One region of the Micromonospora sp. NPDC047465 genome, then DNA from elsewhere that is predicted to be linked to it. Evidence: riboswitches for the same ligand, from Rfam matches in the RefSeq annotation. Region 1 holds a riboswitch; the other holds the start of a gene.

Region 1 (4,861 bases):
TTCGACCCGGGCGGGGGAGGAGTCGTTCGCCGCCACGCCGGTCCCGGTCCTGCTCTACGCCGCGACCGTCGTCGCCGCTTCGTGGACGCTCGCCCGTGCGGTGCGCGCCCGTCGACGTCACATCGCCCAACTCGCCGCGTCGCGTGCCGACCAGGCGGTGGCCGAGGAACGGTTGCGCATCGCCCGGGACATCCACGACGTGGTCGGGCACAGCCTCAGCCTGATCGCCATGAAGGCGGCCGTCGCCAACCACCTGGCGGACAGCCATCCCGAGCAGGGCCGGGCCGCCCTGGGCACGATCGAGCGGGTCAGCCGGAGCGCGCTCGACGACATCCGGGTCGTGCTCGGCGCGCTGCGCGACCCGGCCGACACCGCGCCGAGCTTCGCCGAACTCGACCGGCTGGTCGAGGCCGTCCGGTCCGCCGGTGTCACCGTCGACGTCGACCGGGCGGCCGACCTGGCCCGGGTGCCCGCGGCCGTGCAGGCTTCGGCGTACCGCATCGTGCAAGAGGCGCTCACCAACGTGCTGCGCCATGCCGGCCCGACCCGCTGTCGGCTCGCCGTGGCGGTCGAGCCCGGGGTGCTGGCCGTCGCCGTCGTCGACGACGGGGGGTCGGGGCGCGCCGTCGGGCCGCCCGGCCACGGGCTGCGGGGCATGCGCGAGCGTGCCGTGATGCACGGCGGCACCGTGGAGGCCGGCGTCGAGCCCGGCGGCGGCTTCGCCGTGCGCGCCCGGCTGCCGTTCACCCCGGCGGTGTCGGACGATGGGTGAGCCCGTACGCGTGCTCCTGGCCGACGACGACGTGCTGCTGCGCGGCACCCTGCGGCTGCTGGTCGACGCCACCCCGGGAATGACCGTGGTGGCCGAGGCGGGCACCGGGCGGGCGGCCGTCGAACTCGCGAGGACGCATGCGCCCGAGGTGGTCCTGATGGACGTCCAGATGCCCGAGATGGACGGCATCACCGCCACCGAGCACGTCACCGCCGGCCGGGACGCGCCCCGGGTGCTCGTCCTCACCACCTTCGACCTCGACGATCACGTGTACCGGGCGCTGCGGGCCGGGGCGAGCGGCTTCCTGCTCAAGGACACGTCCCCCGTACGGCTGCTCGACGCGATCAGGGTGGTCGCCGCGGGCGAGGCGCTGCTGGCCCCCAGCGTCACCCGTCGGCTCATCGCCGAGTTCACCCGGATGCCGGCGGCCCGACGGGTGCCGGGACGGCTCGACGGGGTGACCCCGCGGGAGCGGGAGGTGTTGACGTTGATCACCCGCGGGATGTCCAACACCGAGATCGAGCAGCACCTGCACCTCAGCCGGGGCACCGTCAAGACGCACATCGGCCGGTTGATGACGAAGCTGGGCGTCCGCGACCGGGCGCAACTGGTGATCGCGGGCTACGAGTCGGGGCTCGCCGACCGGTGAGGTGACGTCGACCGTCGTGAACGCCGCGCCGGCCCGGCGGGTCGGCGTCCGATCCCGCCGCGTTGACCCGGGCACCGGGGGTGTGGCAGCATTCGCGGCCTGACGGCAGTGAAGGAAGCCGGTGCGATTCCGGCGCGGTCCCGCCACTGTCACCGGGGAGCGATCCCCCCTCGTGAGTCACGGCCGTGCGTGCGCGGTTGGAAGACCGGGGGTGAGCGTCGATCCGGGAGCCAGGATACTTCGGCCGTCGGGAGTGACCCCAGGGCGTGGACACCCGAGGAGGACCCGATGACGCACCGCGTCTCCGCCATCGACGATCATCGTCGCATCGTGCCCGGCCGCGCCAGCGCGCCGGCGAGCAGCCGCGTTTCCGCAGCCCCGTCCGGCCGCCGCGCCGCGCGTCCGGCCGGCCGTGGTGTGCCCGCCCCCGGCCGCCCCGCAGCGGTCGGACGCGTCGCCCGTCCCTGACGCCCGCACCGCGCCGCCCGACCCCGCCGGCCCGCCGGTGAGCCGCTCCCCGGCCCGCCGTACCCGCTGAACCGCGCCCACCCTCGTACCGCCCGATCGTCCTCGCGTCGATCCGGGCGTCACTCTCCGGAGCCGTCCGTGCGCATCCTGCTGCTGTCCACCGCCGACACCGACCTGCTCGCCGCCCGCGCCAGCGGCGCCGACTACCGCCTCGCCAACCCCGCCCGGGTCGCCGCCGACGCCGTGCCCGCGCTGCTCGACGGCGTGGACCTCGCGGTCGTACGCCTGCTCGGCGGCCGGCAGGCGTGGCCGGACGGGCTCGCCACGGTGCTGGCCTCCGGCGTGCCCACGGTCGTGCTCAGCGGCGAGGCCCTGCCGGACGCGGAGCTGATGGCGGCCTCCACCGTCCCCGCCGGAGTGGCCACCCAGGCGCTGGCCTACCTGGTCGAGGGCGGCCCCGGGAACCTCGCCCAGCTCGCCCGGTTCCTCTCCGACACGGTGCTGCTCACCGGCGAGGGGTTCGCCCCGCCCGCGCCCACCCCGACGTACGGCGTCCACGGCGACCGTCCCGTGCGGCCCGACCGGCCGACCGTCGGGATCGTCTTCTACCGGGCGCACGCCCTCGCCGGCAACACCGGCTTCGTCGACGCCCTCGCCGACGCCGTCGACGCGGCCGGCGGCAACCCGCTGCCGATCTTCTGCGGCTCGCTGCGCGGCCTCACCGCCGGCGCGGGACCGCTCGGGCTCTTCGGCCGCTGCGACGCCCTGCTGGTCACCGTGCTCGCCGCCGGCGGCACGGTCGCCGCCGACGCCTCCGGCGGGGGCGACGAGGACGCCTGGGACGTGGGCGCGCTCGCCGCCCTCGACGTGCCGGTGATCCAGGCGCTCTGCCTCACCAGCACCCGCGAGCAGTGGGCCGGCAGCGACGCCGGACTGTCCCCGCTGGACGCCGCGATGCAGGTGGCCATCCCCGAGTTCGACGGCCGGATCGTCACCGTGCCGTTCTCGTTCAAGCGGATCGACGCCGACGGGCTCTCCAGCTACGTCGCCGACCCGGAGCGGGCCGCCCGGGTGGCCGGCATCGCCGTGCGGCACGCCCGCCTGCGACACGTGCCCAACGCCGACAAGCGGCTCGCGGTCGTGCTCAGCTCCTACCCGACGAAGCACTCCCGGGTCGGCAACGCCGTCGGCCTGGACACCCCGGCCTCGGCGGTCCGGCTGCTCGCCGCCCTCGCCGAGGCCGGCTACCACCTCGGCGACGCCCCGGTGCCCGACGACGGGGACGCGCTCATCCACGCCCTCATCGCCGCCGGGGGACACGACGTCGAGTGGCTCACCCCGGAACAGCTCGCCGCAGCCGAGGCACGGGTGCCCGGGGCGACGTACCGGCGCTGGTTCGACCAGGCGCCGGCGGAACTGCGGGAGCGGATGCTCGCCCACTGGGGGGAGCCGCCCGGCGGGCTCTACACCGACGGCGGGGACATCGTGCTGGCCGGGCTGCGCTTCGGCAACGTGGTGCTGCTGATCCAGCCGCCGCGCGGCTTCGGCGAGAACCCGATCGCCATCTACCACGACCCGGACCTGCCGCCCAGCCACCACTACCTGGCCGCGTACCGCTGGCTGGCCGCGCCCGCCACCGACGGCGGCTTCGGCGCGGACGCGGTGGTGCACCTGGGCAAGCACGGCACCCTGGAGTGGCTGCCCGGCAAGGGTCTCGGGCTGGCCGCCGACTGCGCCCCCGACGCCGTCCTCGGCGACCTGCCGCTGGTCTACCCGTTCATCGTCAACGACCCCGGCGAGGGCACCCAGGCCAAGCGCCGCGCGCACGCCGTCGTCGTCGACCACCTGGTGCCGCCGATGGCCCGCGCCGAGACGTACGGCGACCTGGCGAAGCTGGAGCAACTGCTCGACGAGTACGCCACCGTGCAGGCGCTCGACCCCGCGAAGGTGCCCACCGTGCAGGCGCAGATCTGGGCCCTGGTGCGCGCCGCGGAGCTGCACCACGACCTGCACGCCGAGGACATGCCGGCCGCCGAGGACTTCGACGACTTCGTGCTGCACCTCGACGGGTACCTCTGCGAGGTCAAGGACGTGCAGATCCGCGACGGCCTGCACATCCTCGCCGCCGCGCCCACCGGCGAGCCCCGGGTCAACCTCGTCCTCGCCGTGCTGCGCGCCCCGCAGGTCTGGGGCGGCACCCGCGCCCTGCCCGGCCTGCGCCAGGCCCTCGCCGCCGCGTACGGGCTCGACGAGCAGGCGCTGCTCGCCGCGCCGGGCCGGCGGCTGGCGCTGCCCGAGGCGCTGACCGACACCGTCGACGGGCCGGCCGGCACCGCCGCCGACGCCGTCGACCTGATCGAGGCCCTCGCGCGCCGGCTGGTCGTCGGCATGGAGACCCTCGGCTGGGACGCCGACAAGGTCGACGCCGTGGTCGAGGAGGTCACCGGCCGGGCCGTCCCGGACGCCGCCGCCGTGCTCCGCTTCGCCGCCACCGAGCTGGTGCCCCGGCTGGACCGCACGACCGACGAGATCGACCGGGTGGTGGGCGCGCTCGACGGGCGGTTCGTGCCGCCCGGCCCGTCCGGCTCGCCCACCCGGGGCCTGGTCAACGTGCTCCCCACCGGCCGGAACTTCTACTCCGTCGACCCCAAGGCGATCCCCAGCCGCAACGCCTGGGACGTCGGGGTGGCCCTGGCCGACTCACTGCTCGCCCGGCACCTCGCCGACACCGGGGAGTACCCGCGCTCCGTCGGCCTGACCGTCTGGGGCACCAGCGCCATGCGCACCCAGGGCGACGACGTCGCCGAGGTGCTCGCGCTGCTCGGCTGCCGCCCCACCTGGGACGACCGCTCCCGCCGGGTCACCGGCGTCGAGGTGGTGCCGCCGGCCGAGCTGGGCCGCCCCCGCGTCGACGTCACCGTGCGGATCTCCGGCTTCTTCCGGGACGCCTTCCCGCACGTGGTCGCGCTCAT
Region 2 (4,861 bases), on a different contig from region 1:
GGCTGCTCCGGCCGTGCAGCCTGTTCCGGCTGCCTCGACTGACGGGGCGGCGGTCTACCGGGTGGCCCGGGGCGACCAGCTGGGCAGGGTCGCCGAGCGCTACCTGGACGACTTCGACGACTACCGTGAACTGGCCGCGCTGAACCGTATCGACGACCCGGACCGGATCCACCCGGGCCAGTTGCTGAGGCTCCCGCAGGAGGCCGAGGACCGGGGTGCCCGCCGGCACGCCGCCGGCCGCCTCGTCGCCCGTCCCACCGCACCCCTGCCGGCCCCGCAGCCCACCCCGGAACAGGTCACCCCGGAGCGGGCGACGCCCCCGGCGCAGGCCCCGGCACCGCCGCCGGCCGACGCGCCCGGCGACGAGGCCCCGACGCTGACGGTCGGGGCGGCCCGGGCCGGCGAGCCCGACCGCGTGAACCGACCGCTCGCGGTCTCCGCCGTCCTGGCGGTGGCGAGCATCGTCGGCGCGCAGATCGGCGCGGTCCTTGGCCTGCGCGGCCGCCCCGCCCGCGTACCGGCAGGCGCGGCCCGCACCGCCACCACACGCCGTCGAGGCACCGGGCGGAACGGAGGCAGCCGCAGCGGAATCGGACGCGCGACCGAACGTGACGGAACCGTACGGGCCCGGACGGGTCGCGGAACCGGACGGAACGCGAGTCCCCGGGACACCGGCCCAACCACCCCCACCGGGACGACCGCGATCCCGAGCAGCAGCACCACTCCGGGCGGCCCCCGCGACGCGCCCACCGGCCCCCACCCGGTGGCCGGCGCCCTGGCCCGCGCCCACCCGGACACCACCCGCGAACCCCAAATCGGCCGCCACCGCCGCCCCTGACCCACCCAACCCCACCCCAACCCCCGGACGCCCCCGTTGATCGGTGGGTGGGTGGGTGGGGTGGGTGGTCAGGGGAGGCGGGTTTCCAGCATGCCGTTGACGATGCGGGTGGGCAGGACCTGCTGGTCGTTGCCGGACGGCCCGTGCACGACCTCGCCGCCGTTGAGCCGGAACGTGCTGCCGTGCCACGGACAGACCACGCACGCGTGCCCGTCGATCTCCTGCACCTCACCCTCGCCGAGCGGGCCGCTCTGGTGCGGGCAGCGCTCCAGCATCACGGTGACCTCGTCGCCGTGCCGGTAGAGGATCACCGAGACGTCGTCGATCTCCCGGGTGATCAGCTTTCGCTGCGGCAGGGCGGACATGTCCGCGATCGAGTGCCAGCCGTCGCTCATCCGGTGCAGCTCGGAGATGCTCTGGTTGACCTGCGCGCCCTGCTTGTACGCCAGGTGCCCGCCGATGTACGCCCCCATGCTCGCGGCGCTGAGCCCGAGGAAGCCGAGCGTACGGCCGAGGTTGTGCCGGCCGGTCATCCGGGCGGCGATGGAGCCGGCGTAGAACGTGAGGCCGACGCTGTTGGAGGCGGCGTGCACCAGGCCGATCCGGCGCTGGTCTCGGGCGAGGGCCGCCCAGTCGTTGAGCCCGGCGACCGCGGCCGGCAGGGCACTGACGGTGCCCACCGCGCACAGCGTCGTGGCGGCGCGGCGCTGCCCCGGCATCAGGTCCAGCACGGCCGTGCTGAGCCACGCGCCGACCGGCACCTGCACCATCGCCGGGTGCAGCGGGTGCCCCAGCCACACGCCGTGCAGCAGGTCGCGGACGCGCCTTGGGCGGAGGGTGGCCTGGACGGCCCGCTGCAACCGGTCGCCGATCCGGTCCAGCGCGGAGGCCTGCTCGATCTTCGTCATGAGTGCTCGCACCCGTACCGACTTCCCGGCAGGAGCGACCGCAAACCGGTATCCGGTGACGGATCCGCAGCGGTGCGTGACGAGGTCCCTGCCGGCCCGGAACCGGGCGGGCACCGGCCGGATGGCACCCGCCCTTCCGCGGTGGTGCGGTCAGCGGTCCGGCGGCGTCCAGCGGTCGTGGTGGATCGCCTCGGCCAGCGGGCGCTTCTGCCGCCAGCCGTGCCGGGCCAGGTCGGGCACGGCCTCGAAGTGGGTGACCGGCCCGAGGCAGAGCCACGCCACCGGCCGTACGCCGTCGGGGATGCCGAGCAGTTCGGCCAGCCAAGGCTCCCGGTAGAACGACACCCAACCGACGCCGAGCCCCTCTGCGGTGGCGGCCAGCCAGAGGTTCTGGATGGCGAGGCAGGCCGAGTAGAGCCCGGTGTCGGCGATGGCGTGCCGCCCGAGCACGGCGGGGCCACCTCGGGCCGGGTCGTAGGTGACCACCACGGACAGGGTGGACTCCAGCACCCCGTCGATCTTGATGCGGGCGAACCGCTCGGCCGCCTCCCCGTCCAGGGTGGCGGCGAAGGTGTCCCGCTCGGTCTGGACGTGCTCGTGGAACCGGCGCCGTAGCTCGGGGTCGCGGACGAGGACGAAGTCCCAGGGCTGGGAGTAGCCGACGCTCGGCGCGGCGTGCGCCGCGGTCAGGACGCGGTGCAGCGTCCCGTCGGGCACCGGCGCCCCGGTGAACTGGCCGCGGACGTCCCGGCGGCGATGGATGACGTCGTAGAGATCCAAGGCAGGCTCCCGCTGCGCTCGGCCCACGCTCCGGGCGTGGGCACCTGACCGCGAGGCCGGTCTTCGGACTCCCGGATCGACGCCTGGCCGTCCGCCTTCCCGGCCCGGGCGGGCCAGTGGCTGCGCTCTCGCGCGTGGACGGTGGCTCCCCGGTCACCGCGGCGGGCCCGTGCCGGATTCGCACCGGCTTCCCGATTCTCCCCGCTCGCGCGGGGCACCTCACATGATCGTGCCGCCCGGCATGCTAGCGCCGCGCCACCCGGACCCGCCGCCCGGCCGGCGGCGGCACCCGCGTCGGGGTAGAGGTCGTCGCCGACCGGCAGGGCCGGACCGGCCAGGGGCCGGACCGCCGCCCCGGACCGCCGGCCGGGCGTGGAAATCCGGTCGCGCGCCGCGCCGTCCGCGACCAGTGTGGTCCGGGTGTACGCACTCGCCTCCCGCCCGCTGCCGGCCGGCCACCCGGCGGCCCGACTGACCGTCGCCCTCGGCCGACCCCGGGCCGTGCCGCCGCCGCTGCTGATGCTGCTGGGCATGCTCTCCACCCAGGTCGGTGCGGCCGTCGCCAAGCAACTCTTCGGCAGCACCAGCGCCGGCGGTACGACCACGCTGCGGCTCGGCTTCGCCGCGCTGATCCTGCTGCTCGTGGCCCGGCCCGGGCTGCGGCTGGGCTGGCGCGCCGCCGGCCTGGTCGGGGCGTTCGGGCTCACCCTGGCGCTGATGAACCTCGCTTTCTACGCGGCGCTGCACCGGGTGCCGCTCGGCGTGGCGGTCACCATCGGTTTCGCGGGGCCGCTGCTGGTGTCGCTCGCCGGCAGCCGCCGGCCGGCCGACGTGGCGTGGGCGGTCCTGGCGGGCGGCGGGGTGCTGCTGATCAGCGGGCTCGGCGGGACCGGGATGGACCGGGTGGGGCTGCTGCTGTGCGTCGCCATCGCGGTCGGCTGGGCCGGGTACGTACTGCTCGGCAAGGCGGTCAGCGCCCGTGTGCCGGGCAGCCGGGGCCTCGCGCTGGGAATGGCCGTCGCCGCGCTCGCCGTACTGCCGTTCGGGGTCGCCGGCAGCGGCACGGCGCTGCTCGACCCGTGGACCCTCGCGCTGGGCGTCGCGGTGGCACTGCTGTCGTCGGTGCTGCCGTACTCGGCCGAACTGGCCGCGCTGCGCCGGATGCCGGCCCGCGTCTTCGCGATCCTGCTCAGCCTGGAGCCGGCGATCGGCGCGCTGGTCGGGCTGGTCCTGCTGGGCGAGCTGCTGGCCTGGCCGCAGGCGGCCGGGGTGGCGTGCGTGGTCGGCGCCGCGCTGGGCGCGACCCTGGTCCGTCCCCGCGCCGCGAAGGCGCGCTGACGCCCCTGGCGCCGCCGGCACCACCGGGGCATGCTGTGCCGATGGGCGTACGCGTCGAGCACGACGGGCCGGTGACCACGGTGATCCTGGACCGCCCGGCGGCCCGCAACGCGGTCGACGGGCCGACGGCCCGGGCCCTGGCCGACGCGTTCCGCGCCTTCGAGGCCGACCCCGACGCAGCGGTGGCCGTGCTCTGGGGCGCCGGCGGCACGTTCTGCGCGGGGGCCGACCTGAAGGCGATCGGCACCCCGAGCGGCAACCGGGTCGAGCCGGAGGGGGACGGCCCGATGGGCCCGACCCGGATGGTGCTCGGCAAGCCGGTGATCGCCGCGATCTCCGGTCACGCCGTGGCCGGCGGGTTGGAGCTGGCGCTCTGGTGCGACCTGCGGGTCGCCGAGTCCGACGCGGTCCTCGGGGTGTTCTGCCGGCGCTGGGGGGTGCCGCTGATCGACGGGGGGACGGTCCGGCTGCCCCGGCTGATCGGCGAGAGCCGGGCGATGGACCTGATCCTCACGGGCCGGCCGGTGCCGGCCGAGGAGGCGTACGCGATGGGGCTGGTGAACCGGCTGGTCGCCCCGGGTGAGGCGCGGGCGGCGGCCGAGCGGCTGGCGGCCGAGATCGCCCGGCACCCGCAGACCTGCCTGCGCAACGACCGGGCCGCCGTGCTGGCCGGCGCGGGCCAGCCGGAGCCGGCGGCGCTGGCGACCGAGCTGGCGTACGGGATGGACTCGCTCGCCGCCGACGCGGCGGCCGGGGCGGCCCGGTTCGCCGCCGGCGCCGGGCGGCACGGCGCGGCCGTCTAGCGCAGGCGTCGCAGCGCGTCCGTCTAGCGCAGGCGCCGCAGCGCGTCCTCGATGGCGCGGTGGAACGTCGGGTAGGCGTAGATCATGTGCCGGAGCCGGGCCAGCGGCACGGCCGCGTGCACCGCCACCACCAGCCCGGAGAGCACCTCGCCGCCGGCCGGCCCGACCGAGGTCGCGCCGATCAGCACCCCCTG

What was found. Region 1 has a riboswitch for cobalamin ahead of cobN (cobaltochelatase subunit CobN). Riboswitches for the same ligand answer to the same signal wherever they lie in the genome.
Region 2: it holds a riboswitch for cobalamin, as region 1 does, so the genes downstream of both, bluB (5,6-dimethylbenzimidazole synthase) here and cobN (cobaltochelatase subunit CobN) in region 1, are expected to answer to the same signal.

The regions. Positions count from the first base shown of each region.
Region 1 covers NZ_JBEYTP010000024.1:73,903-78,763, reverse strand. Annotated here, with positions in the region: gene ABZ793_RS21670 (sensor histidine kinase) at 1-772, shown strand, start outside; gene ABZ793_RS21665 (response regulator transcription factor) at 765-1,421, shown strand; cobalamin riboswitch at 1,533-1,662, shown strand; gene cobN (cobaltochelatase subunit CobN) at 2,028-4,861, shown strand, end outside.
Region 2 covers NZ_JBEYTP010000001.1:76,591-81,451, forward strand. Annotated here, with positions in the region: partial or broken gene ABZ793_RS00420 (LysM peptidoglycan-binding domain-containing protein) at 1-529, shown strand, start outside; gene ABZ793_RS00425 (Rieske (2Fe-2S) protein) at 907-1,746, opposite strand; gene bluB (5,6-dimethylbenzimidazole synthase) at 1,897-2,526, opposite strand; cobalamin riboswitch at 2,563-2,763, opposite strand; gene ABZ793_RS00435 (EamA family transporter) at 2,947-3,864, shown strand; gene ABZ793_RS00440 (crotonase/enoyl-CoA hydratase family protein) at 3,906-4,667, shown strand; gene ABZ793_RS00445 (FAD-dependent oxidoreductase) at 4,691-4,861, opposite strand, start outside.